One region of the Heyndrickxia sp. FW510-T9 genome, then DNA from elsewhere that is predicted to be linked to it. Evidence: riboswitches for the same ligand, from Rfam matches in the RefSeq annotation. Region 1 holds a riboswitch; each other region holds the start of a gene.
The links. Region 1 has a riboswitch for S-adenosylmethionine ahead of AC3WJF_RS20800 (Fur-regulated basic protein FbpA). Riboswitches for the same ligand answer to the same signal wherever they lie in the genome.
Positions count from the first base shown of each region.

Region 2: it holds a riboswitch for S-adenosylmethionine, as region 1 does, so the genes downstream of both, AC3WJF_RS14075 (O-acetylhomoserine aminocarboxypropyltransferase/cysteine synthase family protein) here and AC3WJF_RS20800 (Fur-regulated basic protein FbpA) in region 1, are expected to answer to the same signal.
Region 3: it holds a riboswitch for S-adenosylmethionine, as region 1 does, so the genes downstream of both, AC3WJF_RS16850 (2,3-diketo-5-methylthiopentyl-1-phosphate enolase) here and AC3WJF_RS20800 (Fur-regulated basic protein FbpA) in region 1, are expected to answer to the same signal.

Region 1 is NZ_JBYSWK010000064.1:12,221-23,349, reverse strand. Features, by position in the region: partial or broken gene AC3WJF_RS20835 (carbohydrate ABC transporter permease) at 1-56, shown strand, start outside; gene AC3WJF_RS20830 (rhodanese-like domain-containing protein) at 180-521, shown strand; gene AC3WJF_RS20825 (ASCH domain-containing protein) at 514-849, shown strand; gene AC3WJF_RS20820 (DsbA family oxidoreductase) at 1,240-1,962, shown strand; gene AC3WJF_RS20815 (class I SAM-dependent methyltransferase) at 2,291-2,980, opposite strand; gene AC3WJF_RS20810 (YjjG family noncanonical pyrimidine nucleotidase) at 3,293-3,994, shown strand; gene AC3WJF_RS20805 (hypothetical protein) at 4,049-4,183, opposite strand; gene AC3WJF_RS20800 (Fur-regulated basic protein FbpA) at 4,313-4,513, opposite strand; SAM riboswitch class I at 4,584-4,687, opposite strand; gene murI (glutamate racemase) at 5,144-5,917, shown strand; gene AC3WJF_RS20790 (DinB family protein) at 6,082-6,549, opposite strand; gene AC3WJF_RS20785 (aspartate aminotransferase family protein) at 6,993-8,210, opposite strand; gene AC3WJF_RS20780 (GntR family transcriptional regulator) at 8,660-8,833, shown strand; gene AC3WJF_RS20775 (hypothetical protein) at 8,830-9,000, shown strand; gene AC3WJF_RS20770 (MBL fold metallo-hydrolase) at 9,114-9,869, opposite strand; gene AC3WJF_RS20765 (Lrp/AsnC family transcriptional regulator) at 9,988-10,395, shown strand; gene AC3WJF_RS20760 (GNAT family N-acetyltransferase) at 10,552-11,085, shown strand.
Region 2 is NZ_JBYSWK010000026.1:48,194-59,322, reverse strand. Features, by position in the region: gene AC3WJF_RS14085 (homoserine dehydrogenase) at 1-698, opposite strand, end outside; gene metX (homoserine O-acetyltransferase MetX) at 759-1,799, opposite strand; gene AC3WJF_RS14075 (O-acetylhomoserine aminocarboxypropyltransferase/cysteine synthase family protein) at 1,796-3,097, opposite strand; SAM riboswitch class I at 3,388-3,500, opposite strand; gene AC3WJF_RS14070 (trans-sulfuration enzyme family protein) at 3,593-4,732, opposite strand; gene cls (cardiolipin synthase) at 5,162-6,607, opposite strand; gene AC3WJF_RS14060 (carbohydrate ABC transporter permease) at 7,263-8,069, opposite strand; gene AC3WJF_RS14055 (carbohydrate ABC transporter permease) at 8,082-8,984, opposite strand; gene AC3WJF_RS14050 (ABC transporter substrate-binding protein) at 9,226-10,467, opposite strand; gene AC3WJF_RS14045 (amylo-alpha-1,6-glucosidase) at 10,649-11,129, opposite strand, start outside.
Region 3 is NZ_JBYSWK010000038.1:8,622-19,750, reverse strand. Features, by position in the region: gene AC3WJF_RS16860 (carbon-nitrogen family hydrolase) at 1-598, opposite strand, end outside; gene AC3WJF_RS16855 (pyridoxal phosphate-dependent aminotransferase) at 749-1,921, shown strand; SAM riboswitch class I at 2,007-2,113, shown strand; gene AC3WJF_RS16850 (2,3-diketo-5-methylthiopentyl-1-phosphate enolase) at 2,182-3,393, shown strand; gene AC3WJF_RS16845 (2-hydroxy-3-keto-5-methylthiopentenyl-1-phosphate phosphatase) at 3,390-4,052, shown strand; gene AC3WJF_RS16840 (methylthioribulose 1-phosphate dehydratase) at 4,049-4,687, shown strand; gene AC3WJF_RS16835 (cupin domain-containing protein) at 4,684-5,217, shown strand; gene AC3WJF_RS16830 (Spo0E family sporulation regulatory protein-aspartic acid phosphatase) at 5,562-5,834, shown strand; gene AC3WJF_RS16825 (MarR family winged helix-turn-helix transcriptional regulator) at 6,151-6,591, shown strand; gene AC3WJF_RS16820 (M3 family oligoendopeptidase) at 6,733-8,427, shown strand; gene AC3WJF_RS16815 (ATP-dependent Clp protease ATP-binding subunit) at 8,677-10,818, opposite strand.

The sequences.
Region 1 (11,129 bases):
TTATCATTTTCCAGAAGCATATCATCGATGGATATACGATTTCAGGAATGAAATAATGAGGAACAGGTGTGGATTTCTGCACCTGTTTTTTTAATTGGAAATGCTCTTACATAGTTGAAGATCACGCAGTATGATTTTATCTTTTTAAAATGTTAGGATAGTAGAATAGAATTGGAGGGATGAAAGTGGAAATCAGAAAGATCACCCCTAATGAATTAGAGGAACAATTAAAGAACAAGAAACCATTCGTACTGGATGTTCGGGCGGAGGATAAATTTCAGGAATATCATGTAGAAAATTCGTATAACATACATAAATCGGCTATTTTTGATAACGAAGAGGATATGATTTCAACCTTGCCAAAGGACCGGGAAATCATCGTTACCTGTACGACCGGTAATTCTGCAGCGAAATGTGCCAAGATTTTAGCTAAAAAAAACTACCAAGTTGCCTTACTTGAAGGTGGCATAACCGCATGGAAGGAATTCCAAGAACAAAAGGGAGGAGAGAAACATGAGTGAAAATCATGTTTTACCACCTAAAACATGCTCGGTCGACCGTCTTGTGACATTGGAGAGGGTTGTCAAAAAGGTGCTGGCAGGAGAAAAAACTGCGACTCGTCGAAACGGCAGATATGCGGACGTCGGCGAAATTATGGTGCTAGACGGGAAAAAATTTATGGTCGAAAATGTTTATTCCCAAAAACTTGGCGACATGACAGAGGAAAATGCTCGTCAGGAAGGATTTGCGAATTTGGAATCGTATAAGGAATCCATTTTATCCATACACCCAGGTATGCGGTGGGGACCGAAAATGATTGTTTGGGTACATGAATTTAAGGGGATTTAAGGAAGGTTTGCCTCTGCTATAGTGTGGAGGTTTTTTGAATGAGATGAGGAGTCAAGATTCACTGAAAAGTTCGTCGCTTTTTATGAGTTCACAAAATCGCTTCCTTGTATCCACACTTTTTGTGGAAAATTCTACATTTTTCTTCGGTTTTCATCATCAAAGCAGGAAAATTCCACACTTTTCTTCGGTTTTACATCAACAAACTAGGAAAGTTCCACACCCCGTTCTGATCTCATTGCACCGAAAAAGCTCAACGACTCAAGGGAAAAGAGAAGTACCGATGAGTTGTCCAAAACTAGTTTAACCTGTTTTGGAAACATAATATTTGTATTTCCTTTTATGTAGGATAATAATGAAGGAATATAAATGATTAAAATCGGAGGGTTTAGGATGAAAGTAGAAGTATGGTCGGACTTTGTATGTCCGTTTTGTTATATAGGCAAGCGTCATTTTGAGGAAGCATTAAATCAGTTTGGCGGGAAGTCGAACGTTGAAATCGTCTTTAAAAGCTTTGAATTAGATCCGAATGCAAAACAAAACTATGATATGGACATGCATCATTTGCTTGCAACAAAATATGGAATGAGCCTAGAGCAAGCGAAGGCAGCGAATGCAAATGTTGCCCAGAAAGCAGCAGAAGTTGGTTTAACATATCATTTCGATACCATGAAACCAACAAACACGTTCGATGCTCATCGCTTAACTCATTTTGCTGCACATCACGGCAAAATGACCGAAATGACAGAACGTCTATTTAAAGCTTATTTTACCGAGTCCAAACATATTGGAGAACACGAAACATTGATAGCGTTGGCAGCTGAAGTTGGATTAGATGCAGAGAAAGCGCGTGAAATGCTAAATAGTGAGGAATTTTCAAAAGAGGTTCGTGCCGATGAACAAGAAGCCGGGATGCTTGGTATCCAAGGAGTTCCATTCTTTGTAATCAATCGAAAGTATGCTGTTTCAGGAGCACAGCCAATTGGGGTATTTTTAAACGCGTTACAAAAAGCAAGTGATGAAGAAGGCTCCATTACTATATTAAATGATGATAAGAATGAATCGGGTGATCCGTACTGTGCGGATGGAAAGTGTGAAATTCCTGATATTAAATAGTTTAAAACGGAAGACTTGGAACTTTCTTAATCCAAGTCTTCTTTATTGTGACAAGCTTTATTCATAATGAAGATCCAGCTTGGTGATTCTACCAGGCTTTTTGTGGGTCTAAAGACCTAATTCGGGCTATTTACCCTTAATTTCGGTCTGTTCAATGGCTGTTTCGGTCTGTTCCTTACTTATTTCGGTCCGTTCAGCAACAATTTCGGTCCAAACAGTGCAGCATTAATATGTTCAGAATAAATATGGAACCAAACGGCAAAAATTTCATACCGTTTTCACTCCAACGATAAAAGCAGTGCATTTAATACACTGCTTTTATCGTTTATTATCTTGTTTTTTGCAACTTTGCCATAAAAGTCATCGCTTTGTCTAAGGCTACTTGTTCGGTGTATTGCCAATTTTCATAGTCCATTGCTCCGCCTGGTTCACAGTGCACTAAATGTAAATCGGTATTCTTCAATAATAGACTCAAATCAGAAGGTGAATAGCATCTTAACGATTGTGTTATCTGATTTTCCTCATGATCCTTCAGCCACCAAGTATCTAACATCCTGCATCTATTTGCATCGAATTCATATCGCCTAGCAATATTTCCAAACTCCATTTCTTGACCGGAGACCTTAGCCCAGTACCAGGGGGTATAAATATCAATCAGTGCCACACCATTTGGTTGCAGCCACTCGGAAATGCGCTTTAACAATATTTGTTGGTCAGTATCTTCTCCGACCCCAAATCCATCCCAATAGCAAACAACATCAAATTGTTCCTCTATATCTACTTGATAGAAATCACCTTGAATGATGCACAGATTTCTTCCTATATTATGCTTTTCAGCAAGTTTATAAATATTTTCTACACACGAAGGGGCGAGTTCGATAACAGTAACTTCATATCCACGTTTTGCAGCAGTAACGGCAAAACGTCCATTGCCACCACCTAATTCAAGGATTTTAGTGATAGGCTGATCGCTAAAACGCTCTATTTTATCAACTAGGTCTTCTTCTAAGTGATTCAAATCAAAATCGTATTGTGTAGTTCACCAAATAAATTGTTTATCATAAAAATCTTTAACCCATTTCATTTAAAAGCACCTCTTTAGGATAAAATTTTTTGTCCTGAAGCAGCTTTTAAAATCAATAAAATAATAATCCCACGTAAATCCTCCTTGGAAATAATGATAATTCCAAATTTATTATATATTCTAAAGGTAGCTGCCACAAGTACGACAATGGAAATTAATTCTTGTTGGGGAAGGAGAAATTGGTTTTCAAGGCAGGGAAAAACTTTTAAACTAGTAAAGTAGACTTCTATGAAAGGGACGATAACCATGAAAACATATAAAGCATTGTTTTTTGATATAGATGATACTCTCTTGGATTTTCGTGCTGCTGAGAGTGGAGCATTACGACAGCTTTTTGAAGATGAGCAAATTGAACTGACTCCTCAAATGGTGCAACAATATAAAATTATTAATCAAGAACTTTGGCGAGAATTCGAAGAGGGGAAACGTAGCCGTGATGATGTGGTTAACACTAGGTTTGCTGCATTTTTCAAGGAATACGGAAAAGAGGTAGATGGTGTTTTATTGGAAAATAAATACCGTGGCTACCTGCAAGAAGGCCATCAGCTTATCAGCGGTGCACTGGAATTAATTACAGAACTGAAGGATCGTTATGACTTATATATAGTGACCAATGGGGATTCTGCCACTCAGGATAAGCGCCTTCGTGCGTCAGGCTTGTTTCCGTTATTTAAGCAGATATTTGTCTCAGAAGAAACAGGTTACCAAAAGCCGATGAAAGAATTTTTCGATTATGTGTTTGCGCGCATCCCAAATTTATCTCCAGAACAGGGATTAATTATTGGAGATTCACTAAGTGCAGATATAAAAGGCGGCAATCTTTACGGGCTCGATACATGCTGGATCAATCCAGATCGAAAAGAAAACAATACGGACATCGTGCCAACGTATGAAATCCAAAATCTTGAGGAATTACATCATATATTGGCTGCAATTTCTTCCAAATAATTTTTGCCTGATGAAACTTAGAGAAACCGATCCCGTGGGACCGGTTTCTCTTACTTATACCCCATCTGTCTTATCTCGCTTATCCTTATTTCTTTTATTCCCTTTACTATTATCCCCGCTGACAGATGATTGCCCATGTAAGGAAGGGGAATTTTGATTGCCGCTGCCTTTATTAAATTTCTTTGTCATGCATTTCAGCTCCTTTCTATCACAAGTACAGTTTGCCTCTTTTGTCTAAACTTATGATATTTATTAAAAAAAGAAAACAAGGGGACGGTTCTTGCTTTTCTTGAAACGCAAGAACCGTCCCTCTGTTTCCTAAAAATTTCTCCACTTGATGGAGTCTATCCCACTGTGCGGATGGTTCTTTGATTGAATTTTATAATATTCATATTCCAAATCCGATAAGGTTAACTCAAATAAATGCTTACCTTCTTTTTTATATTGATCAAGCTCAATTAGCTTACTAATCAATTCGTTCCTTCTTGTTTCAACAGCTTCTCTAAGTAATTTACCCATAAAAAAACCCACTCCTTTTTTTAATTAAATAAAAGATAAGAAGAGGATTGATCAAATGTTTAAGTACCTCAACTTATCTACCAAGCCTAAGCTTGCAGGAATTAGCACAGGATTCCATTGGAATCTGCTGCTGAGGTTTCATCGGGCCAGTCCCTCCACCTCTCTGGATAAGTTTCCATGACATATTAATTTTTTTATTGTTATTAGCATAAATCCTATAATTCCTATTTGTCAACTTATATTTATTGTTTATTTCCATTTTTTATGCCAGCAATTTAGTGATAACCGAAAACAGGATAACATAATCTAATTCAGGTATAATTCTTGTCTACTGATACCAATTGCTTTATTGATGGCTGTATGATTGATTAAGTTTTTATTAAAGTCTCCGATAATACCAATTAATTTTCTTAGCTTAGTTTGAGATGAAAAAATATTGTAAATGAATTAAAAATAATTGTACAATACTTTTTTAGAAGGGGAAGTAATGGCGAAAAATTTTACAAAGGTTTTCGTCTACAAAAGCAACATAGTAAGAATAGAGCCTCACCTAATGAGTTTAACTAAATTTTTTTCAGACTCCTCGCAATGTATAGAGCTAGAAAGAATAAAAAGAGAAGAGTGGAAGTAATGAGAATTGGATTTTTTGATTCTGGTATTGGTGGAATGACCGTACTTCATCAGGCATTAAAGGTTTTGCCAAAGGAAGATTACCTCTTTTATGCAGATACGACACACATACCATATGGTGAAAAGCCGAAGGAAGAGGTAAAACAATATATTTTTGACGCAGTGGAGTTTATCGCAAATCAAGGTGTTAAGGCGGTAGTCATTGCCTGTAATACAGCTACAAGCATCGCTGTACAAGACCTTCGTGAAAAATATGATATCCCTATTTTGGGCATTGAGCCAGCGGTAAAACCAGCAGTGCAGAAATGTGAAGAAAAACAGAAGAAAGTGTTAGTGTTAGCAACTAGATTAACACTTAAAGAAGAAAAATATCATCATCTCGTACAAAGCATCGATCATCATGATATCGTGGATAGTATACCACTTCCAGGTCTTGTAGAATTTGCGGAGGAATTTGAATTTAGGGAAGAAAAAGTGTTGCCATATTTACAAAGAGAGCTATCCTCACTTGACTTAAAGCAGTATGGAACAGTTGTTTTAGGATGCACCCATTTTCCATATTTCACTAACTCCGTGAAGAAGCTGTTTGATAAAGAAGTTGAAATGATTTCCGGAAGTATTGGAACAGCAAAAAACTTAGAGAGAATATTAAAGGAAAGAAATTTACTGGGCAACGGAACAGGTGACATTTCCTTTTTTGATTCAGGTACAAAGGTGGACAAAGATACACTTTCAAAGTATAAAAATTTGTTTCGCATCTTGGATCAAATATAAGGTACTATTATTTTGGAAACTATCAATTACACAATTAATTTAAAAATCTAGGAATATTTACTATATAAAAACCGATATCTTGTAAATTAAGATATCGGCTTTTTTCTTGTTAGCCCAAATTAAAAAATTCAACCCTAGGGATAACCTTTAAATGTTATCCCTCTTTATTGACGCTCCCAAAACGCTGGCGGTTCAATCCCAAGTAACCGTAAGTAAATAAAACCTTGGCCACGATGGTGGATTTCATTTTCCAATGTATAATGTAGACGTTCGAAATGACTCATTTCGCCACCAAAAAAGGGATCTTTTTCTACGGTGTGCAACCGTTCCTCGGTGATTTTTGGCCACCATTTTTGCACATCCTCCTTTATTTCACGACAACTGTCTAAAAGTTCCTCTTTGGTAGAAACATCAGCAAAAGAATGGCTATATTCCCATTCACCGATAGCGATACCGCGTACGTATGCTCTTTCAATATCTAGTATCTCTAAAATCATTTTTGAGAAAGGACGAAGTGGTTCTACGGGTGCAAAGGTGAATAACTTGTCTTCAGGGAATACCTCAATTGTTCGAATGGTTAAAAGACGATTCCCATCCAAAATTTCGCGAAATTTCTCCAATGTCATGACCATTGTTGGTCGCCTCCTTAATTAATTGTCCCTTTCATTTTAAAACGTCAACCCTGACAAAAGTAGTCAGTGAAAAAAAGAAAAGATCCTAACTTTTTAAAGTGTTCATTTCAATAGAGTTATTTACTTTCAACAGTCATTAGCTGCATTCCTTCGATAAAAAATGTAGCTCATTCAAAAAATAGCTGTTACTTTTAAGAAATTATAAATACCTCGATATGTTTTCTTTGTCCCTTTTGGAGTTAATTTGCACCTATTTTAAGCGAAATTTTGCATTATAATTAAATATAAAAAGTCCAATTTCTCAACATTGAAATTAAGAAATTGGACTTTTGCGTTCCTTCGAAATAGCATACGATGCTTGAATATATATTTTACTTATCTTAGCTAGAGAATGCTTATTTTCTAATTAATACATTAGCGGTGAGAATGATGAAAAAATAGCATTAACAACTTACTAAAGCTGCTGAACAAGTAAGACAGTAAATAAACTGTTTTATAAATTCATCAATCTCTTCTTTCGTAATAATAAATGGCGGAAGTAACCTAATAATATTTCTTTGTGTCACATCAACCAACATTCCTTTATCCATTAATGATAACTGCAGTTCTTCTACATTTACATTCGTATCATTCATACTAATGCCAAACATCATACCAGAGTGACGTACTTCTTGAATTAAATAAGAATTTTCTTTCTGAATTTCTTGAAGTTTGTTATTTAAATATAAGGAGGTTTCATAAGCTTTTTTCATTAATCCATCGTCAATTAATGTTTTTAATACAGTTAACCCTAAAGCCGTTCCAATTGATGAGTGAGCGAACGTTGTTCCGTGATCCCCAGGTGAAAAAGTATTACATAACTGAGAACCTACTATTATTCCGCCTAGCGGTATCCCTCCTCCTGCCCCTTTACCAAATTGAATAATATCAGGTGTAATATGAAAATGCTGATAAGCAAACAACTTTCCTGTTCTGCCCATACCACTTTGTACCTCATCAACTATAAGAAGTACATTATATTTTTCACATAAATGTTGAACTCCTTTTAAATATTTACTTGATAAAGGATATATCCCACCACTTCCTAATACGGGCTCGAGCATAATTGCAATTGGCTGTTCATGAATGATTGTTTCTTCTAATTTCTCTATATTTTCACGTTCCACTTCAAAAACCGGAATAGAAGTTTTAGGGAAGTTTTGATATATTTTTTCTTGTCTCGTAAAGTGAAGTGCACCTAATGTTCGCCCGTGGAAACTACCTTTAAGTACAACTATTCCATCACGTTCTTCATTTGTTATATTTCTATATTTATTAAGTAACTTTAATGTTGTTTCTGTAGCCTCAGTACCAGAGTTTGTATAAAAGACTTTACCGCTCTTTAAGGTATAACTCACTAATTTCTTTGCATATTCAATGGCAACTGGATTTAAAAAATGAAAAGGAAGATGCAAACATTTTTCAACTTGTTTTAAGGTGGTTTGCACGATGTTTGGGTGATTGTAACCTAATATATTTACTCCAACACCAGAAAATAAATCTAAATATTCTTTCCCATTTACATCATACAGTTTACAACCTTCTCCTCTTTCTATAGCAACCTTCGTACGACAATATGTAGGCATTATATACTCTTCGTCTAATTGAAACCAATTAACCATAAAAAAGCTCCTCCTAGTTATTAATACCGTTTCATATTTACAAAAAATAAACTTTTATTTAAAGAAACATTCCCTACTTTATTTTCATCTTTTCATAATTCTATCTGTTCAAAAAGGTCCACTGCATAGGAGTTTTCTTTAACTAGTGGTCTGTTCACACATCGGTTCAAATTCACTTTATTTTGTAATTCCTTGATTAATGTTACTAGCTTTAAAAATTCAGCAGGCTTAATGAGGACTTTATTCAAGTATATGATGATTGGAAAACTGGATTAATAACTGTGACAGAAGGAATGAAGCATCTTGATTTAAAGCCTAATACTTTTTCGTATGGTCTACTTATATGTAAAGAATTCCCTTGATATTGTACAGATACAAAGATAATTTGATCAATCAAACAACTAAAAGCCCCTCATTATTTTTCTATTTGGATATCAAGAATTTAAAGGGTGTATGAAGAGTTAGAAAAAGAAGGCTTTATTGTAACGAAGGTTGGCAAAGGCTCGTATGTTGCTCCGGAAAACTTAGAGATGATGCTGGAAACGAAAAGACAAATAGTTGAAAAACAACTTTTTAGAGGCATGGAAAACAGCAAAGTTGGTGGGAATAACGAAAGAGGATGATTAGATATGAAAACTATTTTAGAATGGAAGCCTCTAACATAAGAATAGATGTTACATCACAATTATCCCAGCCTATATTTGCATGGATTCCCTTTATTGCTTCCATTATTATCGGCTTTGTCTCCATGCAAGTATCCGTTAAGATATATACTAATAAGGATTTATAAAAGTTAATCCGTTCGCTAAATACCCTAGTTAAGCGAACGGATGCTTTATTTTAAAGGAATAATTTAGTTATTATCATACTGCCACTTATCGTTATATAGCAGGTTTACTGCCATTAAAATGAATAAGATTGCCCGTCATCTGGTACTAGAATATGATTGGCAAGTTCTTTTTCATCAATGAAGGCTTTTAATTCTTTTCGAGTTAATAAGCAGTGATTGACAGTCTCCATATGGGAAACGATAGTAGTCGAATGTTTGGCATTCATATAGGTTTCATAAATATCTTCTTTCGTCATAATGATAGGATCGCCTTGGAGAAATTGTGCAGCCCCTCCATTTACAACGATTATTTCCGGGTTGTGAATCTTGATGGCATCTTGAACATCATTGCACCAAATGGTATCGCCTGCAATATAAAGCGTCTTTTCATTCGGGTGCTTAAACACAACACCAGAAACTTCCCCCATCAATTTGCCTATTTCTCCAGTGCCGTGTTTTCCCTCGGTTCTAGTTAAGGTAATGCCTCCGATACTAATAACATTCGTTAACGCTTCAACGTTATGAAAACCTTCTTTTTTAATTGCCTCTGCGTCCTTTTCATTTTGAGCATAGATTTTTATATCTTTAGGTAAAACCTTTTTGGCAGCTTCGTCAAAATGATCAGGGTGTAAATGCGTGACGATAACAGCATCCACCTGAGTAATTTCCTCAAGAGAAGTTGGCAAGCTTACCAGTGGGTTAGGGACCTGATTTGGTGTATTGGGAAACGGTGGCATTGTTCCTTTTTCAGCTAAAAACGGATCGACTAAAAACTTCTTGTCTGCATAATGTATTACCAACGTTGCATTTCTTATTTGTCTAATATTCATAAGATATTTCCCCCTTTTGTAAGATCTATGGATAGTATAAAATGGAGAAAAATAATTTTACATAGATAAAATCAAGCGTTTATGGGGTTTCACTTGAAATGTGAAAGGATTGATTACGATGTTAGATAATACAGATAAAAAAATATTGGAAGAGCTGTCAAAGAACAGCCGAATTTCGATGAAGGAATTAGGTGAAAGAGTCCATTTGACGGGACAAGCAACTTCCACAAGAGTATTGAAATTAGAAGAAAAAGGTGTCATAGAAAGCTATACGATTAAATTAAATGATAGAAAAATAGGCTACTTTGTCCACGCATTTCTCCATATCTATACAAAGAGCATTCATCATCAACCATTTTTATCGTTTATAAATACACAACAAGATTACATCGTAAACAACTTCAAAATTAGTGGGGAAGGCTGTTATCTTCTAGAGTGTAAATTTCCGTCGAATGAAGTACTGGATCAATTTTTAGACGAATTAATCGAGCATGCTAATTATAAATTGTCTATCGTGATTAAATAATGGATTGGAAAATATGGCGGGTAACGTTTCAAAAGTTGAAATTAGCTACAATTTTGGAAGCTTGTACTTAAAGGAGTTTTAAAGGATTTTACATACTAATAGAGAACTATTAGATTAGGAATCTAAAATAGAACAGCCTTTAGGAGGACTGGAAATTTGTCATCAAATTATGAAAAAATTGCTTATGTATGGAATGAACCAAAGGAAAAGGTAATCGTACCTGATCGTTGTCATTTTAAAAAAGTGACTCCTGAATTGGAAAATACATTTAAAGAAATTATTAGTAAAGTAGTAATAAATTCATTGGATCGAGAGGATAAAAAACACACAACACCTGAGAGTCATAGTGAACTCGTAGAAGACGTTTTCAACGTAGACGAAGGATATTTTCAATTTGAAAAAGCATGGTGGGAACTTGCCTACTATAATGAAGAAATTGTGGGACTTATCCAGCCGGTTACATTTAAAGGCTGTGAAAAGAACGGACTGATGGAAGGAACGATTCATTATATTGGTGTGGTTCCTGAATTCCGTGGAAAAGGATTTATTAACGATTTACTTTTAAGAGCAACGAGACTTTTACAAGATATCGGAGTTTGGAGAGTTTTTGCCGATACAGATGTTGAAAATGTTCCGATGCGGAATGCGTTTGAAAAGGTAGGATACGAAGAAGTTAAGAAATCTTCATGATATGAAATGATATTTTGATAGGTTCGAGTATCAGTTCTCTCAAA
Region 2 (11,129 bases), on a different contig from region 1:
TCGGCTGTAATCTCTGTAATACCTTCTACTTCAACATCTGACCAGTTAGGTTGCTGGCCAAATGCAAGTTCACTTAAAATCATTGTTTTGCAAAATGCATCTTTGCCGCTTATATCACTTGTTGGATCTTCTTCTGCAAAACCATTACGTTGAGCTAATAACAGTGCTTCAGCAAAAGAATGGCCGCGTTTTCGCATTTCGGTTAAAATAAAATTCGACGTTCCGTTTACGATGCCTTGAATTCTCTCAATTTGATTGACTTGCAATAATTGCTTCAGCGTTCTAATAATAGGCACTCCGCCGGCAGTCGTTGCTTCAAAACCAACATTTACACCATATTCCTGCCCTATTCGAAGGAGCGATTTCCCATAGCGAGCAAACATCACTTTATTCGCCGTTATCACCTGTATTCCTTTTACAATTGCTCGGTTTAAATAAGTAAAGCAGGGCTCCTCACCAACTATTGCTTCAAAGATTACTTGTAAACCTGGGATGTTTAAAATATCTTCAAATTCTGTAGTGACTAAAATTCCAGGATCAATATCTCGTTTTTTATGGGGATCCTTTATCAGTACTCCTGCAATCTCTACTTCTGCGCCTAATAGATTTTTCAGCTGCTGCCCATGGGTTTTTATAGCTGTATACACACCTTGACCAACTGTACCATATCCTAACAGGGCTGCTTTTATAATCGCCATTTCATCACCTTTCCTTTTCGGCATATACAACACTATGAATAGGTGCACATCACGCTATCATTAATTTGTACTACTTACACCGGTTAGTTTTTTTTCTAATTGATGCTGTATTAAATGGCCCCAGTTCTCGAATTCTACTAAAAAACCATCATGGCCAAAATCAGTCTGGATCTTAAAAAAGTTGCCATTTGGTACTGCTTGAATAAAGGCTTGAATCTCTTCACTTGGATAAATAAGATCATGCTCAAATCCAATTCCCGTTACATAGGCTTTGATACAAGAGGCTGCTTGCCCCCAGCCTCCTCTGCCTCTGCCTATATCATGTGAATTCATGGCTTTAAGCAAAACTAGATAGCTATTCACATCAAAGCGTTTTGCTAATTTTTCCCCTTGATAGTGCAAATAAGATTCCACACTATATAAATCTGAAGAATGTCTTTCCCGCCCGAATCGCTGCGAAAATAACGTTGGACTACGATACGTTACCATTCCTGCCATTCTTGCAACTTCAAAGCCTTTTACTTCATGAGAAAATTGATAATACCCATTTTTAAAATTCGCATCCCCTTCGATTGCTGCAATCCCGATGCGGTTAAAGGCAATTCCGTAATCACTCAATGCTGGGGTCGATGCAAGCACAAAAAGCTGTTCCATATCATCTGGATACAAAACTCCCCACTCTAATACCTGCATGCCACCTAAAGATCCACCAATTACAGCTTTTAGCTCTCGAATACCTAGTTGGTTTAAAGCTTTACGCTGGGCGTGAACCATATCCCGGATCGTAATAGTGGGAAAGGATGAGCGATATTCTGGCTGACCAGATAAAGGACCAGTCGAGCCATCACAGCCACCTAAAACATTAAAAGTAATCACTTGCCAATGATCGGTATCAATATTCTTCCCACTGCCAATGAGCCCACTCCACCAGCCAAGCTCCTCGTTCGTTCCAATCGAAAATTGATTTCCGGTTAATGCATGGCATACAAGGATAACTGGAGCATTCTCAGGGCCTTGTCGTTCATAAGCTAGCTCAATATCTAGCATTCCACCATTTTCTAATTCCATTTTGCCGATACTTGTTGTTTGAATGTTTGTCATAATACCGAAACAGCTGTTGCTTTTTCTATGGCTTGCTCAAGATCAGCAATAATATCTTCTACTGCTTCCAAACCAACAGATAGACGAATTAGCTCTTCTGTTACACCTGTTTGTTTTAAATCTTCTGCGCTTAATTGTTGATGAGTAGTGGATGCTGGGTGGATAATTAGTGATTTCGCATCCCCGACATTCGCTACATGTGACCAAAGCTGAATATTATCGATCACCTTACGCCCTGCTTCTCTTCCGCCTTTTATGCCAAAATTCACAATGGAACCAAATCCATCTTTGAAATACTTTTTTGCTAATTCATGGGAAGGATGGCTCTCTAAGCCTGTATAGCTTACCCACTCGACTGCAGGGTGATTTTGTAAAAACTGTGCAACTTCAAGGGCATTTTCATTATGTTTTGGTACTCGTAAATGCAATGTTTCAAGTCCTTGCAAAAATAAGAATGCACTATCTGGACTTAATGCTGGACCAAAATCACGAAGCAATTGAACACGAAGCTTCGTAGCAAAAGCGGCCTGTGGTACGTCCACTCCATAACGCAGACCATGGTAGCTTACATCCGGTTCCTTGAAGCCTGGGAATTTATCACTGTTCCAGTCAAATTTTCCGCCATCTACAACCACTCCCCCAATTGCTGTGCCGTGACCACCAATCCATTTTGTTGCTGAGTGAACAACGATATCTGCTCCCCATTTGATAGGGTTAGTTAAGTAAGGAGTGCCAAACGTATTATCGACAATCAAAGGAATACCATTTTCATGGGCAACCTTTGCAACTGCCTCTACATCTAATACGTGCAAGCTTGGATTTCCGATAATTTCGGCGAACAATGCTTTTGTGTTTGGTGTAATTGCTTTTCGAAAGTTTTCCGGATCATCGGCATCAACGAATTTAACATTAATTCCGTACTTTGGAAGCGTTACTGCAAATAGATTGTAAGTACCTCCGTAAAGATTTCCTGCAGCTACGATCTCATCCCCTGTACCCGCAAGATTTAGTATGGAGAATGCTATTGCTGCGGATCCTGATGCTAGGGCAACTGCCGCAGTTCCTCCTTCAAGCAAGGCAACACGTTTTTCAAAAACATCTACTGTTGGATTTCCAATTCGGGAATAGATATAACCTTCTTGTTCTAACGCAAATAAGCCTTGTGCGTAATCAGTATCTTTAAAAACATAGGATGTCGTTTTATATACGGGAACTGTGCGAGATCCTGTTGTAGGATCCGCTTGTTGACCTCCGTGAAGTAATAATGTTTCTGGGCGAAGTTGTTTTTGTTCTGTCATCTTTACATTCCTCCATTTTTTTGTTTTAAAGGCTTTTTTCTTATACTTTGTTGCTTTTAAAGCTGAAAAACCTGTAAGCATCGTTAATTAGGTTATTAGTGAATAGACCTTTTAAGAATAGATGCTCCTGAACTGAGTCCGTATTAGGATTGATAGCCATTTACGAAAAACAACAATCTTTACGAAAACAGTCTTTGTTAATCGAGAAATTTTCAAGACAAGGGTGGGGTTTACAAAGAGGAAATTAAAAAACCCTCTTCATAAGAAGAGGGTTCATATACAGATTCCTCCCCTTATCTTTCAGATCACTTCGATCTGTAGGAATTAGCACCTTATCAAACATGGGTGTTTGATGGTTGCCGGGCATCAAAGGGCCTAGTCCCTCCGCCGCTCTCGATAAGAGTATTCATTTAGTTTTCATAAAATTTTAAATTGCTCTTAATGTGCATTATAGAAGAGTCGGAAATCATAAGTCAATAGTTTTTTGAAAAATTATTAAAGTGATAATTCGATTGCTTTTTCAAATTGACCAATAATATCTTGCGCATCCTCAATCCCAATAGAGATGCGAACTACTTGTTTAGTAATGCCAATTTTATGTTGGAGCTCAGATGGCAATGCCCGATGGGATGTGCCAAGTGGATAGGAAACAGTCGTTTCAACACCTGCTAAAGTTGGAACGATTTTTACCCAGCCAAGGGATGAAAAAAATCGATTAATATCGCATTTCTCCGCTAATTCAATCGTGACAATTGCTCCATTTCCTTTTTCAGATACAAACTCAGGGTAGTAAACTTTTTTTACTGACGGGTTTGTTCTAAGGGAAATCGCTAATTGTTTTGCATTTGCAGCTTGTCGTTCCATGCGCAGTGCTAATGTTTTCATGCCACGACATGTTAACCACGCCTCAAATGGGCTTAAGTTAGCCCCAAGATTGACAACTTTTTCGCGCGCTTTTTTCACAAGCTCTGTTTCTCCCACCAAAACCCCTGCTGTTACATCACTATGACCGCCTAAATACTTTGTCGCACTATGGACAACCAGGTCAATTCCTTCTAGATATGGCTGCTTCAAATAAGGGCTCGCGAAAGTATTATCGACCATCGTAGTAATGGCATTTTCTTTTGCTATTTCAACTAATTTTCCAATATCCTCTATACGTAAAAATGGATTGGTTACCGTTTCCGAATAAAGCAGGGTTGTATTTTTTTGAATGGCATTTTTCACTTGTTCAGAATCCTCGAATGGAACAAATGTCGTTTCAATACCGAATTGTTTAAGCTCTTCTTTTAATAGATGATAGGTTCCACCATATAGGTCCTCCGCTGCTACTATATGATCTCCTGCTTTTGCTATCGATAAAATTCCTGCTAAAATAGCAGACAAACCTGATGAGGCCGCAACTCCTGCTGGTGCACCTTCCAATGCCGCAACAGCCTGCCCCAATTCATCGGTATTCGGATTTCCTGTTCGACTATAAAGGTAAGGAGATTCCCCCTGATAGAAACCTTCTAACTCTTCCAAACTCGAAAACGTAAAAGCTGTCGTTTGATAGATTGGTGTCGTTTTACTACGTATGGCATTCGTGTTTTTCAATGAGCTATGTACTGCTTTTGTATCAAATGAAACGTCCAATTTCCACACCCCGCATATTGTATTTATGGCTCTTTTCTTAAACTTTATTTTTATTGTAAAATGAAAATCTTTTTCCTTCTTTATTCGACTTAAGAATGGTTAGTCCTTTTAAGAAAAGATGCCCCGAAGCTCAGTCTATATTAGAATAAATAAACATTTACGAGAAACACAATCTATAAGAAAGTAGCCTATTTGATTAAATCAGATTGTACGACTGGAAAGTTTTGATGTCAAAGGATTTTTATTTTGAGTGCATGGGCACCCAGAATATAGTACTGTTCCAAATGGTGGTCGAACTGCTTGAACAAGTGAAATTAGCTCCTCAAATTTCTACAAGCCTTTATGAGGGGCGAATAACAGTGCAGTGAAAGTAGATCGGCCGACCTTTGCATATTTAAAACCGAGATGTTAACAACATCTCGGCAGTATCTACAATATAGGCGATAATAGTCGTGAAATAGATTCCTTGAAGCGGATAGACTTCGGACGTGTTCGGTAATCTTCGATGGTTAGCTCCCGAGATTTTAGCATATCTTCTTTGTAAATGGCTTCGAGCTTTTTCGCAATATATTGGCTATATAGAAAGGCATTTACCTCGAAGTTTAAGCGGAAGCTGCGGTTATCGATATTTGCTGTACCAACCGTTGCGATTTTCCCGTCGACGACGAGCATTTTGGCATGAATAAAACCATTTTCATAAATATATACTTTCGCATTTGTTTTCAAAAGCTCGCCAACATTTGAATAAGTTGCCCAATACACAAACATATGATCAGGTTTATTCGGGATCATTAAGCGCACATCGACCCCAGAGAGTGCCGCGATTTTCAAAGCATTAAGCAAACTATCGTCAGGAATAAAATAGGGGGTTTGCATATATATATATTTTTTAGCTGAATTGATCATTTTTATATAGCCATTCTTAATTTGTTCCCATTCCGAATCAGGACCACTAGATACGATTTGCACATCGGTATCCCCGGTGGATTGAATTTCTGGGAAATATCTTTTTTCATAGCGAATTTCCTTCGCTGATGCTTGGTTCCAATCAAGAATAAAGCGTGTTTGCATGGCATAAACGGCCTTACCAATAATTTTCAAATGCGTGTCCCGCCAGTATCCAAATTTATCATCTAAGCCAAGATACTCATCTCCGATATTAAAACCGCCGATATAGCCTATCTCCCCGTCAATAATAGCAAGTTTCCTGTGATTTCGAAAATTTACGCGCAAGTTAACATGGGGAATTTTTGCAGCAAAGAAAGCCGCAACCTCACCACCAGCACTGACTAATTCTCTGAAAAATTTCTTCGGTAATTCCCGAGATCCCATGTCATCATAAACAAAACGGACCTTAACTCCTTCTTTTGCTTTAAGGATTAATAATTCAAGAAGCTGTTTACCAAGATTATCATTTCGAATAATGTAATAAAGAAGATGGATATGATCTTTTGCCTGCTCAATATCCTTGAATAAAGAATGGAACTTATCTTTCCCATCGATGAAAATTTCCACATCATTGTCATGGGACATGACTGCGCCGTCATTCACGAGCAGCATATACACTAAATCTTTATACTGAACGGTACGCTCATCGTGAAACGGAAAAGAATTGTGACGTAACAAATCAATTTGTTGATGCGTAATTTCTTTGATTCCAATTTTCTCTTGATCCTTCCAATAGAAGATTCTTCTTCTACTGAGGTTTTGTCCCAATATTAAGTAAATAATAAAGCCTACGATAGGCAAAAATAAGAGGACGAGCATCCAAGCCCAAGTCGCTCCAATATGTCGCCTCTCTAAAAAGATAACGACCCCGGCTAAAACAAAATTTAATAAGAAAAAAAATGCAAATAAGACCGTCGTAATTGTCATTCTGTTCTCCTTTTATCCAATCCCACTTACAATCCATATTAATCTGTATCATACCATATAAGGGTTGAAAACTTCCATTAATGAAGGATTGTGACAATCAATGTTTCAATTTTTTAGGCTGTTTTCGTACATTTTATCGTTATTCCCTAAGTTTCAACGACAAAACTTCCTTATTTAAGTGAAAGATCACACCTATTTCGTGAATTTCAATGTGCTTTTAGCCAATATTAATGCTCTATTAACGAATCAAAAAAAATGAACAAAGTTTAATAATAGAGTCATTTTTAAAAACCTAATCCTTCTAGTTTATCGTTAATCTTTATAAAAAATACCTCATACGGATTATGCGATATACTATATTGCTATAAAAAAAGAACCCAAGAATTCCTGCAGTTTCCGTAAACAGGTTCCTTGAATTCTATTTTCAAATGAAAGTATAATATTTCATCGTATAAATCATTTAACAAGTTTAACATCTGTCTAGCTGCAGCGCCTATCGGCTAGCGGATTTCTACGTCTTCTCCCTACGATAAGTCAACATCGACTTGTTCCTCGCCGTGTTTCCTTTATATCAGTCGAAGTCTACGAAGGTGAAATTACACTTCAAATTTCACTCATCCGTACGCCGATGAACAAGGCGCTTCCGCTTTTCTATTTATTTAATCCCGCTTGTCGATATCCCCTTAACAAATTGCTTTTGAAAGATAAGGAAGATAATGATCATCGGTAAGGTTAACATGATAACTCCAGCAAGGACACTATTCCAATACGCACTATATTGCCCATAGAATGAATTTAACCCAACTGGCAAGGTGTACATGTCATCACCTGTTGACAATAACACAGGCCATATAAAGGAATTCCAGTTCGCTTGAAAGGTGAATATAATTTGCGTTGCTAGCAATGGTCGGGAAAGTGGTAAGAATATTTTAAAGAAGATTCCCCATTTTCCTAAGCCATCCATTTCTGCTGCTTCCTCTAGTTCTTTCGGAACTCCAAGGAAAAATTGTCTTGCTAAGAAGATCATGAACGGACTCATTAAGAAAGGTATCGTTAATCCCTTATAGGTATCTATCCATCCAAGATTTGCTAACAGCATATAAATTGGTACGAGCAACACCTGTCCCGGAATCATCATGATTGCTAGGAAGATATAAAACAATACTCCACGTAAAGGAAATTTAAATCTTGCGAAGGCATAACCGGCAAGTGTATTCACAATCAGGTTCCCAATGGTAACGATAATGGCAACGAATAAACTGTTAAACAGCCATCTTCCAAATGGGAAGTTATGCAAAATATAAGTGTAGCTTTGAAAATTCAGCTTGCTAAATGGCGTCCAAAAATGAAACACTTCATCCGTTGGTTTTAAGGATGTATAAACGGACCATAAAAATGGAACTAGTGTTAATAATGAATAAAATATGGCTACCACGTAGAGGGCAGTACGATTTCTCTTCAATTTCCTTCCCCCTTACTTATCTTCTCGGCCTAAGAAGAAGTTTTGGATTAGAGTGAATATCAGGATGATTGCAAACAATACAAATGCCATTGCCGAAGCATATCCCATCTGCATCGTTTTAAACCCTTTGTTAAAAATATCTAATACGACTGTGAGGGTCGAATTTAATGGCCCGCCATTCCCTCCAGAGATGACATATGCTTGATCAAATACTTGGAAGGTTCCAATCATGGACATAACAACATTTAAAAAGGTTGTTCTTTTTAAAAGCGGGATAGTTACGTGCCATAGAAGTTTCCAGCCACGAGCACCGTCCATTTCTGCAGCTTCATAAACTTCTTCCGGAATATCTTGGAGTCCAGCTAAATAAATAATCATAAATTGACCTACACTTGACCATATTGCCATCATCATGATTGCTGGAAGTGCAAAAGTTGGACTGTTGAAATAGTTCGGCCCATGAATTCCAAAGTTCGCTAAAAATTTATTTAAAAGACCATCAGGTGAAAACATAAATATGAACATAACACTGACTGCTACAGTTGAAGTTACAGTCGGTAAGTAGTAAGCAATCCGGAAAAATGTTTTGCCGCGGATATTGTTTACAATTAGCGCTAAGAAAAGCGCAATCGCTGTCTGAATTGGAACAACGCCAAGAGTATATAGGGAAGTATTCCAAAGAGCTCGCAAAAATTCCTTATCTTGAAACAAGTGGATGTAGTTAGATAATCCAATAAATTTTGCGTTTTGAGGATCTAAGAAAGAAAAACGGAAAAAGCTTATATAAAAGGCATAAAAAATTGGTCCGATCAAAAAGACAATTAATGCCACTAGTGCAGGAAAAAGAAATAAATAGCCATTCATGGCTTGATCAAATTTATTTTTCATTAATAATCGATTTCTTGTTTTTTTCATTTAATGTCACTTCCTAACAGAAATGAGTGAAACAAATGCAAACCCCGAAGGTTTGCATTTGTCTATTTTCAAGGCTCTTTTCTTAAACTTTGCTGCTCTTGTATACAAAAACTCCAAGTAACAACCTGTCTAGGTTAATATGCACAAAAATTATAAGAAAAGATGCCACGAAGTTACTCTTCATTAGTATTTATATCGATTTGCGAAAAACAATAATTGATACGAAAACAGACGTTTTCAATTATTGTTGTTGACTTTCAACTGTTTGCTGTGCTTGTTTTAAAACTTTTGATGGAGCAAGTCCTTTCAAAGCACCTTCTTCTGTAGCTTTGTTGATTGCATCCACAAAATTTTGTCCATAAGTACCAAATTGGTAAGGACTAGCAGATTTAACACCATTTACAAATGCTTTGTAATCTGGATTTTTATCCAAAAATGCACTTTCTTGACTTTGACGAGATGGAATTGCTAGTCCGGATTCTGCTGTCATCTTTTCTGCTTCTTTACCAGTCATAAAGAACAATAATTTTGCTGCTTCTTTCGGATGTTTCGTTGAGTTTGCCATAGAATAGCTAACAGTAAATGTCATATTAGAGCTATTGCCATTAGCTGTTGGGAAATCAGAAATACCGAATTTTAGATCTGGTGCAGAATCCTTCATGAACGGAAGAACCCATGCTCCTTCAAGAGCCATTGCTACTTTACCTTGAGAGAATGGAGCACCTGCCCAGTCGCCGCCTAAATCTTTCGGTGTAACAATATTTTTATTCTTAATATTATCGATAAAGAATTTTAATCCCGCTTCATTTGTAGCATCATCCAATGTTACTTTATTGGAAGAGCTATCATAGTAGCTGCCGCCAAATTCTTTGATAAGTGGATAATAGCGTGCCACATCGATTGGCATTGAAAGTGGTGCTATACCTTTAGACTTAAAGATTTCAGCATCCTTTAAAAATTCTTCCCATGTTGTTGGCGGAGAGTCAATCCCTGCCTTAGCAAATAGGTCTTTATTATATTCAAGTGCCATTGTGTTATAGTCTTTTGGCAATCCATAAGTTTTGCCTTTCCATTTAAACGCTTCCAAAGCTGCCGGAGCGAAATCACTTGTATCTACTTTTTCCTTGCTAATATAGTCATCTAATGGTGCTAAAACACCTGAATCTTCAAGTGTAGGTGCATAAGAAGCATCCACATAGAAAATATCTGGGGCTGTTTTAGAAGCTAACATTGGTTGTAATACTTGCAAATAGTTTCCTGTAATTACTTGTTCTTTTACTTTAATATTTGGGTTTGCTTTTTCGAAGGCAGCGATTTGTTGATCTACTAGCTTCTTTTCAGCAGGGCTAGATGCCCACATGCCTAACTTTATTGTTACCTTTCCGCCATCAGAACTACTGCTGCTGTCGTTTGAACTACAACCTGCTACTAAACCAATACTCATAACAACTGCTGAAGCAACTCCTAGTATTCTACTTTTCATTATTTTTCCCCCTTTTATTAAATGTAAATTGGTTTGAAACATTTTCATAAACCGCTTACATTTTTCAATATACACCCAACACTCTTGCATAGTCAAGATGATATTTTTAACTTTATTTTACTAGTATTCTATAACTACTCTCTCCAACTAGGAGAGAGTAGATGGATACTGAATCTTTTTTTTACAAAGCAAATTGCACCTTAAATCCAGTAGTATTATTCAAAATGCTAAAAGTCGTTTCGCCATCATGCGCTCTTTGCACAACAATGCTCAAAGTTCCATCTGCAACACGAAGATTTTCAATTTTTAGTTCATCCATACCAGCTGGCAAAGTCGGATTGATGGTAATAATCTCTTTAGTCGCGTCTGGAACCAAGCCTAAAATTGCCTGCAGCGCCAATATTGGAGTTCCTGCCGCCCAAGCTTGTGGAGAACAAGAAACCGGATATGGAATCGGCTTAGCTGTTTCATTTTCACCATACCCTGTAAACAATTCAGGTAAACGCATTAAAGGAAAGTGGGAAGCTGTCTTTAATAAACCACCTGTTAACGTGCCAACTGCGTCTTTTCTGCCATATAGCTGCATTCCGGAAAGAATGAGCGAATTATCGTGCGCCCAAATAGACCCATTGTGATAACTAAGTGGGTTATATCCAACCTCC
Region 3 (11,129 bases), on a different contig from region 1:
GATTGCAGGCAATAACGTAGCATTGATTTTCAATAGCTCTAGCTATCAATAAGCTTTTCCAGTGATGTAACCTAGGATTTGGCCATTCGGCTGAAACGAAGATCGCCTTTGCTCCATTTAACGCATGCTTGCGAATCCACTCCGGAAAACGAATATCGTAGCAAATAACTGTGCCAAATGTTTCATTTTCCAGTTCGAATAATCCGTCTCCTTTCCCACCTTGAAGATACAGGTGCTCATCCATCAATTTAAAAAGATGCAGCTTATCGTATTCTTTAACCAATTGTCCATTACGATCCACAATTAGCATCGTATTGAAGATTCCATCGTCTGTTTTTTTCGCAACGGATCCTCCAATTAGGTGTATTTTATATTCCTTCGCTGCATTTTGCAGAAAACTCAAAGATTCTGCTGCATTTTCATCGCCAATTTCGGATAATCGAGTTAAATCATATCCAGTAGTCCATAGTTCGGGCAGTACGGCAATATCACATTTTTCCTCTGCAGCTTTTTGAATCCATTTTCTAACTGTTGTGTAATTTTTATCTGGGCAGCCATACTCAATATCCATTTGAATGCAGGCAATCTTCCACTTCATCAATACCACTCCTCGAAAAATTCCTTTACATCGTCTTGTTTTCGTTATAACATTTGTAATTAGATTTTGAAAGAAAAATTTAAAAGCAATTAAATATTCAATACAATTACTGTTCAAAACTTGATAAATATATATTAAAAGGGTGATTCTATGAAAACGTTTCCGACATCCGATATTCTGACCCACTTACCAAAGCAATTTTTTGCCTCCTTAGTTTCAAAGGTGGAGAAGGAGAAAGCGAAGGGGCATGATGTGATAAATCTTGGGCAGGGAAATCCGGATCAGCCTACACCGGACCTTATTGTTCAGCGATTACAGGAGGCAGCTTCAAATCCTAATAATCATAAATATTCCCCTTTTAGAGGATATAGTTATTTAAAAGAAGCGGTAGCAACATTCTACAAACGTGAATACGGGGTAACAATTGATGCGGAAACTGAAGTGGCAGTTTTATTTGGCGGAAAAGCAGGTCTTGTAGAGATTTCCCAATGCTTGCTGAATCCCGGTGATACTGTTCTTGTACCGGACCCTGGTTATCCAGATTATATGTCTGGGGTAGCGTTAGCTCAAGCCGCCATGTATAATATGCCTTTGCTTGCGGAAAATCATTTCTTGCCAAAATTTAATTCGATTCCAAAAGAAGTAGCTGATTCGGGAAAATTGATGTTTTTAAACTATCCAAATAACCCAACAGGTGTATGTGCTGATTTGTCTTTCTTTGATGAAACTGTTCAATTTGCGGAAGAGCATAATATTTGTGTGGTTCACGATTTTGCTTATGGTGCAATAGGATTTGATGGTAAAAAGCCTGTGAGCTTCTTGCAAGCCGAAGGAGCAAAAAATACGGGAATAGAAATTTATACATTATCCAAAACGTATAATATGGCAGGTTGGCGAGTAGGCTTTGCTGTAGGAAACGCTAGTGTGATCGAAGCAATCAATTTATTGCAAGATCATTTGTATGTCAGCTTATTTGGAGCAATTCAAGAAGCTGCTGCTACTGCGTTATTAGAATCACAAGAATGCGTCGATAAATTAACTACGATGTATGAGAGCCGGAGAAATGCTTTTATTGATAGGCTGCAAAACATTGGATGGGACGTTAAAGCACCAAAGGGATCTTTTTTTGCATGGTTAAAGGTTCCTGAAGGATATTCTTCGATTGAATTTTCGGATTTGTTATTGGAGAAGGCCCATGTTGCAGTTGCACCTGGTATCGGTTTTGGAGAATATGGGGAAGGTTACGTAAGAGTAGGTCTTTTAACGACCGAATCAAGATTGATAGAAGCAGTAAATCGTATAGAAAAATTAAATATTTTTTAATTGACAAGGCCAAAAAGTGGTGGCATAATTCATAATAATTTGAAGTGAAAAGTAATTCATCAATATAAAACAAAAAATAAATTGATTCTTATCAAGAGCAGGTGGAGGGACAAGCCCTTTGAAGCCCGGCAACCGATCTAATAGTTTTAGACACGGTGCTAATTCTTGCAGCTATAGGCTGAGAGATAAGAAGAAGTTTTCCTGTAAAACCTCTTCTTTTGAAGAGGTTTTTTCAATTTTTAATGTGGAGGGAAAATAACTTGAGTGAAGTAATCGCATACTACTCCATATACGGAGAACCGAACACTTTTGATAAAAAGGCGGAAGATATTGCATTAGGATTAACCATTGGATCATGGACAAATTTGCCGATCCTTGAACAGGAACAGTTAATAAAGCACAAAGGCAGAGTCATATCTGTGGAAGAGGTTAACACGGTTTCTGAAAAAGAAGCGAAAGCTATCATAAAAATCGCATATCCATCGGCAAACTTTAGTGCGGATATACCAGCTATTTTGACGACGGTTTTTGGAAAACTCTCGTTAGATGGGAAAGTAAGATTAGTAGATTTAGAGTTTGAAGGTGATATTGCAAAGTATTTTCCGGGCCCGCGTTTTGGAATACAAGGCATTCGTGAAAAGCTTAATATATTTGAACGTCCACTGCTTATGAGTATTTTTAAAGGTGTAATCGGCAGGGATATCCCATTTTTAGCTAGTCAGCTTCGCTTACAAGCACTTGGTGGTGTTGATTTAGTTAAAGATGATGAGATTTTATTTGATAACGAAACCGCACCTTTTGAAAAGCGGATCGAAATGGGACGAAGAGTTTTGGATACTGTGTTTCAAGAAACGGGACATCGAACCCTATATGCAGTTAACTTAACTGGCAGAACTTTTGAGCTAACTAAGAAAGCGAGAAGAGCCAAAGAATTAGGTGCAGATGTATTATTATTTAATGTTTTCACCTATGGCTTAGATGTTTTACAGGAATTACGAGAAGATGATGAGATTAGTTTGCCGTTAATGGCACATCCATCCTTTAGTGGGGCGATAACACAATCAAAAGAATACGGTGTTTCCCATTCCTTGCTATTAGGTAAATTGCTCCGTTTAGCTGGGGCGGATTTCTCGCTTTTTCCATCTCCATATGGAAGTGTAGCATTGGAAAAAAACGCTGCACTGGGGATAGGTAAAGCTTTAACAGAAGAAAGCTTTGTAAAACCAGCTTTCCCTGTTCCTTCCGCAGGGATTCATCCTGGCCTGGTGCCGCTTCTTTATAAAGATTTTGGTATAGATAGTGTTATTAATGCAGGTGGAGGAGTTCACGGACATCCTAAGGGTGCTATTGGCGGTGCAAAAGCATTTAGGCAGGCTATCCATGCAGTCATGCAAAATCAGCCGTTAGACGATGCAGCATCCCAATTTCCTGAGTTAAAGACAGCACTTGCATTATGGGGGGCAGCGAAGTGAAGCAGCCGGTAATTTTTTGCGATTTCGACGGGACAATAACAAATTCAGATAATATCATTTCCATTATGAAGCATTTTGCTCCTATTGGCTGGGAGCAAATTAAGGACCAAGTACTTTCTCAAACGATCACGATTCAAGAGGGTGTTGGCAAAATGTTTTCCTTATTGCCCTCTGCAAATAAGGAGAAAATTATTCAATTTGTTAGAGAAAATGCAACGATTAGGGATGGCTTTCAAGATTTTGTGCATTATGCAGATTCAAAACAAATTCCTTTTTATATTGTAAGCGGTGGAATTGACTTCTTTGTATATCCAATGCTAGAGTCATTCGGACCATTTCAAGATGTTTATTGCAATCATGGCGATTTCAGCAGTGATAAGATACAAATTCAGTGGCCAAATCCATGTGACGAGTATTGTTCCAATGGATGCGGATGCTGTAAAACTTCTATCATTCGAAAGCTTACTAATGAGGAACAATTAAAAATTGTAATAGGTGACTCGATAACAGACTTAGAAGCTGCTAAAGTCGCTGATATTATTTTGGCAAGGGATTTTCTCGCGGATAAATGTAAAGAATTTGGACTTCATTATTATCCATTCCAAACCTTCAACGATTGTATAGATATTTTAGAAAAAGAATTGGAGGTGAGGGTATGACCATCCAAGATGAAAGATGGAATGAACTGGCTGATATAAAGGATGAATTAGCAGCAAGGGATTGGTTCATGGGTACTAGTGGAAATCTCGCTATTAAGGTTCAGGAGAATCCAGTCCAGTTTCTAGTAACGGCAAGCGGGAAGGATAAAAGAAAAAGAACTACTGAAGATTTCTTATTAGTGAATCAATATGGAGAATCAGTACAGGCAACAGATTTAAAACCTTCTGCTGAAACATTGCTTCATTGTGAAATTTATCAAAGAACAGGTGCTGGGTGCAGTCTGCATGTACATACAGTAGCCAATAATGTTATTTCAGAGTTGTATTCTTCAGAGAAAGAGGTGGTGTTCAAAGGTCAAGAGCTAATAAAAGCATTTGATTTATGGGATGAAAAATCTGTTTTGAAAATTCCTATTATTCGAAATCACTCCGATATTCCTGAATTAGCTAGGGAGTTTTCTCAATATGTACACGAAGATAAAGGGGCAGTTTTAATTCAAAATCATGGTATTACTGTATGGGGTAAAAATGGATTTGAAGCTAAGAAGTTGCTAGAGGCTGCTGAATTTTTATTTCAATATCATCTTACCATTCTGCAATTAGAAAATAGTAAAATAGGAGGAACTAAATTATGACAACGATTAAGATACAAGGTACTAACAGAGTGATTGATAACCAAGAGGAAGTAGTGAAATACTTGCAAGATCAAGACGTAATTTATGAAAGCTGGAATATTACAAAGCTGCCTGAACATCTTCAAGAAAAATTCATTCTTTCCGAGGAAGAAAAACAAGAAATACTAGCTGTATTTAAAGAAGAGATTGCTGATATTTCCGCAAGAAGAGGATATCAAGCTCATGACATTATTTCTTTGGCAAAGCATACACCAAATTTAGAACAATTATTACAAAATTTCCAACAAGAGCATCATCATACAGATGATGAGGTGCGGTTTATTGTAAGCGGCCATGGTGTTTTTATTATTCAAGGATCTGATGATAATTTCTTTGAAGTACATCTAAATCCTGGCGATTTAATCTCTGTCCCAGAAAATGTTCGTCATTACTTTACATTATCTGAAGACCGCAAAGTGGTTGCAGTAAGAATATTTGTTACAGAAGCGGGATGGGTTCCTATTTACGAGAAAGATGAAATAGAAGCATAAATTATTATACAAACAACTACCAAGAGTAATTTTATTCTTGGTTCTTTTTATCATGAAGGCATTTTTTTCTTTTTAATAAATGAGCTTATATGCCATTTCTTCTAAAAGATTCTAAAAAACATCTAATCCCTCGTAATGATAGTATTTGCTGATAGAGTTGAAAAAGACGAAAATAGCTATTTTTGTCGAATATATATGTGAACAATGTAGAAATTTCAATGTTTTTTAGAACCTTTGTCTATTATTGCGAATCTATTTACTTTTTCGTCAATACCTGCGATAATTCTCAAGGGAATTAATATTTCGGTAATAGAATAATATTGCAGTTGAAGGAGACAGTAATTGTGTATAGTGATACGGTAACAGAAGATAGTTTTTTATTTCAGATTCAACAGAAACGGGAAGAAATGATTGACCTTGGACAATGTTATGGATTAACGGACAAAAAAACGATAGCTTGCAGTCAACAATTAGATGTACTTCTAAATGAATATCATTATTTATTTCAAGTAGGAAATGATATACAAGCAAAAGTTATTGTGAGAGAAATGTCGTTCATCATATATTGCAAAACAGGTCAATCTATTAATCGTAGTCAAGTAAAAAGAATGTATTAAGGTGAAAAATCATAGACAAATAATGATGGTTTATGTTTAAACAACTTACGAAAAACCTCCAACGGTAATGAAATCCTAAGGAATATAACCTCACATGTAATAACTTCAATACAACCATCTATTCCAAAACTATTAACAAAGGTTATCCCATATGAGGGTAACCTTTCATTATTATTGGAAGAATTATGATAACTTCCACATACTAGTACTTTTACTTGAAAATACTAGTTTACTTGACAAGAAAAAAATTGACATTTATTTCTAAAATCTTTATAATATCAATAATTTTATGTTGTGATATAAAGGAATTGATGATATGGAAAAAGACGAACAACAAGATTTAAAATTATTTATTGTTTTATCACGAGCTTTTCGTGCGTTAAATGAATATTCTAATCAATTTATACAGGAATGTGGGCTCCATCCAACAGAATTTGCAGTATTAGAATTACTATTTCATAAAGGAGAACAGCCGCTGCAACAAATTGGTGAGAAGATTCTTCTTGCAAGTGGGAGTATTACTTATGTAGTCGACAAATTAGAAAAACGAGGGTTAATAATGCGAGTGTCCTGTCCGGATGATCGGCGTGTAACATTCGCACATATAACAGAAAAGGGGAAGGAATTAATCGCATCCATTTTTCCAGAACATCAGAGTAGAATTGAGAAAATGATGTCTGTCTTGGACTCAGAAGAAAAAGAGATGGCCATCAAGCTATTAAAAAAGATTGGATATAATACGCGAAACTTAGTTTAGCGGTGGCGTCTCATTATGAGATGCTTTTTATATTTGAAAATAACCAAATTAAGATAATAGTTTTTTTCAATAATAGAGGACTTTTGTACAAGGATAGCGAATATTATGAGAGTATTCTATTATCAAGGAGTGTTTATACATATGAAATTCGAAGATTATAAATATGAAAGACCAAACATGGAAGAGGTAGAAGCTGCATTTCAATCTGAGATTGAAAAGTTTGAAAATGCTGCAAGCAGCGCAGAGCAAAGTGAAGCGATGAATCGTATTAATCAAATTCGCAACGAATTGGGAACAATGTTTAATCTTTGCTCCATTCGTCATACTGTAGATACAAATGACGAATTCTACAAAGCTGAAAATGATTATATGGATGAAATTGCTCCTATTGTAGAAGGGTTTATTTCAAAATATTATCAAGCACTCGTTTCCTCTAAATTCCGTACAGAGCTAGAAGAAAAATGGGGAACTCAGCTTTTTGCATTAGCAGAGGCACAGTTAAAAACATTTTCTCCTGATATCATTCCGCTTTTGCAAAAGGAAAACAAGCTTTCTTCTGAGTATACGAAGCTTGTAGCATCAGCGAAAATCATGTTTGAAGGGGAAGAAAGAACACTGGCACAGATGCAACCATTTACGGAATCAAAAGACCGTGATATGCGTAAAAAAGCAAATGAGGCTAGATTTGGATTCTACGCTGAGCATGAGGAAGAATTTGATTCTATTTATGATCAATTAGTAAAAGTAAGAGATGAAATCGCAAAGACACTCGGATATAAAAATTTCGTCGAACTTGGATATTACCGTATGGCACGTACGGATTATAATGCAGAAATGGTAGCTAAATTCCGTGATCAAGTGAAGGATTATATTGTACCGTTAACAACGAAGCTTAGAAAACGTCAACAGGAACGAATTGGTGTAGATGCATTGAAATTTTATGATGAAGGCTTTGAATATACTTCTGGAAATGCTACTCCAAAAGGATCACCAGAATGGATTATTGATAACGGCAAGAAAATGTATGCAGAGCTATCTCCGGAAACAGATGAATTCTTTACATTTATGAATGAAAAGAATTTAATGGATTTAGTAGCGAAAAAAGGCAAAGCAGGCGGAGGGTACTGTACTTACATTGAAAATTATCAATCTCCATATATTTTCTCAAACTTTAACGGTACATCTGGAGACATCGATGTATTAACTCATGAGGCTGGCCATGCATTCCAGGTTTACTCAAGTCGTCATTACGAGATTCCAGAATACAATTGGCCAACATATGAAGCATGTGAAATTCATTCCATGAGTATGGAGTTCTTTACATGGCCATGGATGGAGCTATTCTTTAAAGAGGATACAGAGAAGTATAAATTCTCCCATTTAGGTGGAGCACTTCAATTCTTGCCATATGGTGTTGCAGTAGATGAATTCCAGCATTTTGTGTACGAAAATCCAAATGCTACACCTGCTGAAAGAAAAACAGCTTGGAAAAATATTGAAGAAAAATATTTGCCGCACCGTGATTATGATGATAACGATTATTTAAATCGAGGTGGATTCTGGCAAAGACAAGGTCATATTTATAATTCGCCATTCTATTATATCGACTATACTTTGGCACAAATTTGTGCATTCCAATTCTGGAAAAAGTCACAAGAAAATCACGAGGAAGCATGGAAAGACTATCTTCATTTATGTCAACAAGGGGGAAGCAAATCTTTCACTGGCCTTGTTGCAGAAGCAAATCTTATTTCACCATTTGATGACGGCTGTGTAGAATCAGTGGTTGACACGATTCAAAGCTGGCTTGATCAAGTGGATGATAAAAAACTATAAAAAAATAAAAACCGCCCATTCGTGGGTGGTTTTTATTTGAAAATATAGTGCTAAATACCTAAAACGGTCCGTTCATCGTTGATTTCGGTCCGTTCGAGGGGACTTTCGTGCCGTTCATTACCGTTTTCGGTCGATTCGAGCAAAAATTCGTGCAGTTTAACCAGAGATACCATAGATTATATAAAAAATAATAGGTTCCAACCACTATTTATATGGTTGGAACCTATTTGTGTATTCTGAACTTAGTATTTAGTTTGCAACAACTGTAATTTTATCTTCATTCATCTTAGCGATTAATGATTTTTGTTCTGGATGATCAAGAATATAATCAGTAATGCTGTCTTCAAGCTGTTCTTGAATAACTCTGCGTAATGGTCTAGCACCGAAAGCAGGATGATAGCCCATAATCGCAATTTTTTCTTTCACCTCGTGCATAACTTCAAGAGATAATTGTTGCTCCTTCAATGTTACTTGCAACTCAGCAAGCATGATATCTACGATTTTTAATAAATGTTCGTTTTCTAATGCTTTAAATTCGATAATACCGTCGAAACGGTTTAGGAACTCTGGTTTGAAGAAGCTTCCTAATGATTCAAGAATACTTGCTTCTTTCATTGCTTCATTATTTCCAAATCCAACGTGGATAGGCTTCACGCCAGCACCTGCATTACTTGTCATTATGATCACAGTATCTTTAAAGCTTACTGTTCTGCCTTGGCTGTCTGTTAAACGACCATCCTCTAAGATTTGCAAGAACATATGCTGAACATCAGGGTGTGCCTTTTCAACCTCATCTAATAAAATAATGCTGTATGGGTTATGGCGTACTTTTTCTGTTAATTGTCCAGCTTCTTCATGACCAACATATCCAGGTGGCGAACCGATTAATTTAGAAACACTGTGTTTTTCCATGTATTCACTCATATCGAGTCGAATCATGGCATCCTTTGTGCCAAATAGTTCTTCCGCAAGTGTTTTCGTTAACTCTGTTTTACCAACACCTGTCGGACCAACGAATAAAAAGGAACCGATTGGACGATTTTTAGCTTTAAGTCCGGCCCGGCTGCGGCGAATTGCTTTTGCAACCTTACAAACGGCTTCTTCTTGACCAATTACCTTACCAGCTAAATGTTCTTCAAGATTTTTCATTTTTGCTTGTTCATTAGCTTGAAGTTTCCCTACAGGAATGCCAGTCTTCTTTTCAATAATTTCTTGTATATGGACTGCTTCTACAACTGGGTTTTCAACTTCAACATTAGTAGTAATTTGTTTTTCTAATTTTGCTTCCTCATCACGTAATTTTGCAGCTACTTCATACTTCTCGTTTTCAAGTGCTACTTGTTTTTCATGATGAATTTCATTTAATCGAGCATGAATTTCTTCTTTATTCATAACATCAATGGATAAGTTTAATTTGGCACCGGCTTCATCCATTAAATCAATCGCCTTGTCAGGTAAGTGACGGTCTTGAATATAGCGATGTGATAAATCGACGCAGGCATTAATGGCTTCATCTGTAAACGTAACTTGATGATATTGTTCATATTTAGCTTTTAAACCATTTAATATTTGCATTGTTTCTTCTAAAGTAGGCTCATTTACTTGAACAGGCTGAAATCTTCTTTCTAATGCTGCATCCTTTTCAATTTGTCGATATTCTTTTAAAGTAGTTGCGCCAATAACTTGCAGCTCACCACGTGCAAGAGCCGGCTTTAAGATGTTACCTGCATCCATGGATCCTTCCGCAGAACCTGCACCGACAAGTAAATGAACCTCATCGATAAATAATAATATATTTTTTCTTCTTTGAAGCTCTGCTATAAGCTGTTTCATTCTTTGTTCAAATTGTCCGCGTATTCCTGTATTAGCTACTAATGAAGCAACATCTAATAAATATACCTCTTTATTTTTTAATTTTGCAGGTACATCATTTTCTGTAATTTTTAATGCAAGCCCTTCGGCAATAGCTGTTTTACCGACACCAGGCTCCCCAATTAATACAGGATTGTTTTTATTTCTCCGATTTAAAATCTCGACGACACGTTTAATCTCTTTATCACGGCCAATGACTGGGTCAATTAGTCCTGCATTCGCCATATTTGTTAAATTACGACCATACTGGTCTAAGAAACCGCCCCCGCCATTTTGATGCTGCGTTTTCACAGTGGAATTTGATTGATTTTCAGGTATGGACATGCCTTTAAAAAGGTCCTCTAGAGAACCGAAGCCGTTAAATCCATTCATCATAGGCGCGCCTCCAAGGGAATTACCAATTTTCGCTTTTTCTTGTTGATAACAAGTTGAGCATAAATATATATCTTGCCCGTTTCCATTAACATTTACATGTAATTGAATATTGGATTCGTTTTGATTACATTTTTGACATAGCATTCACATCATTCCTCCTTAAAGAAAAGAAATGCAACGAATTTGACGTTGACTAACTTTGACTAATTAATTAAAAGAAAAAGGTTTTAAAAAACAAACCTTTCTAACAGATTATTGTATTTAACAAGGAATTGTTTGACTAAATCTGACCTTGTGAACTAAGTATACATCACTCTAATAAATTTGTAAACTGACATTGACTATTTTTGACTGAAAAAATTTTCCATCTGATAATTGCTATTATTATTTCAGACTGCCTGTCTTATTTTAGCTTGCTTGTACATATCTTTTAATAGTGATGTTTTGGAAAAATT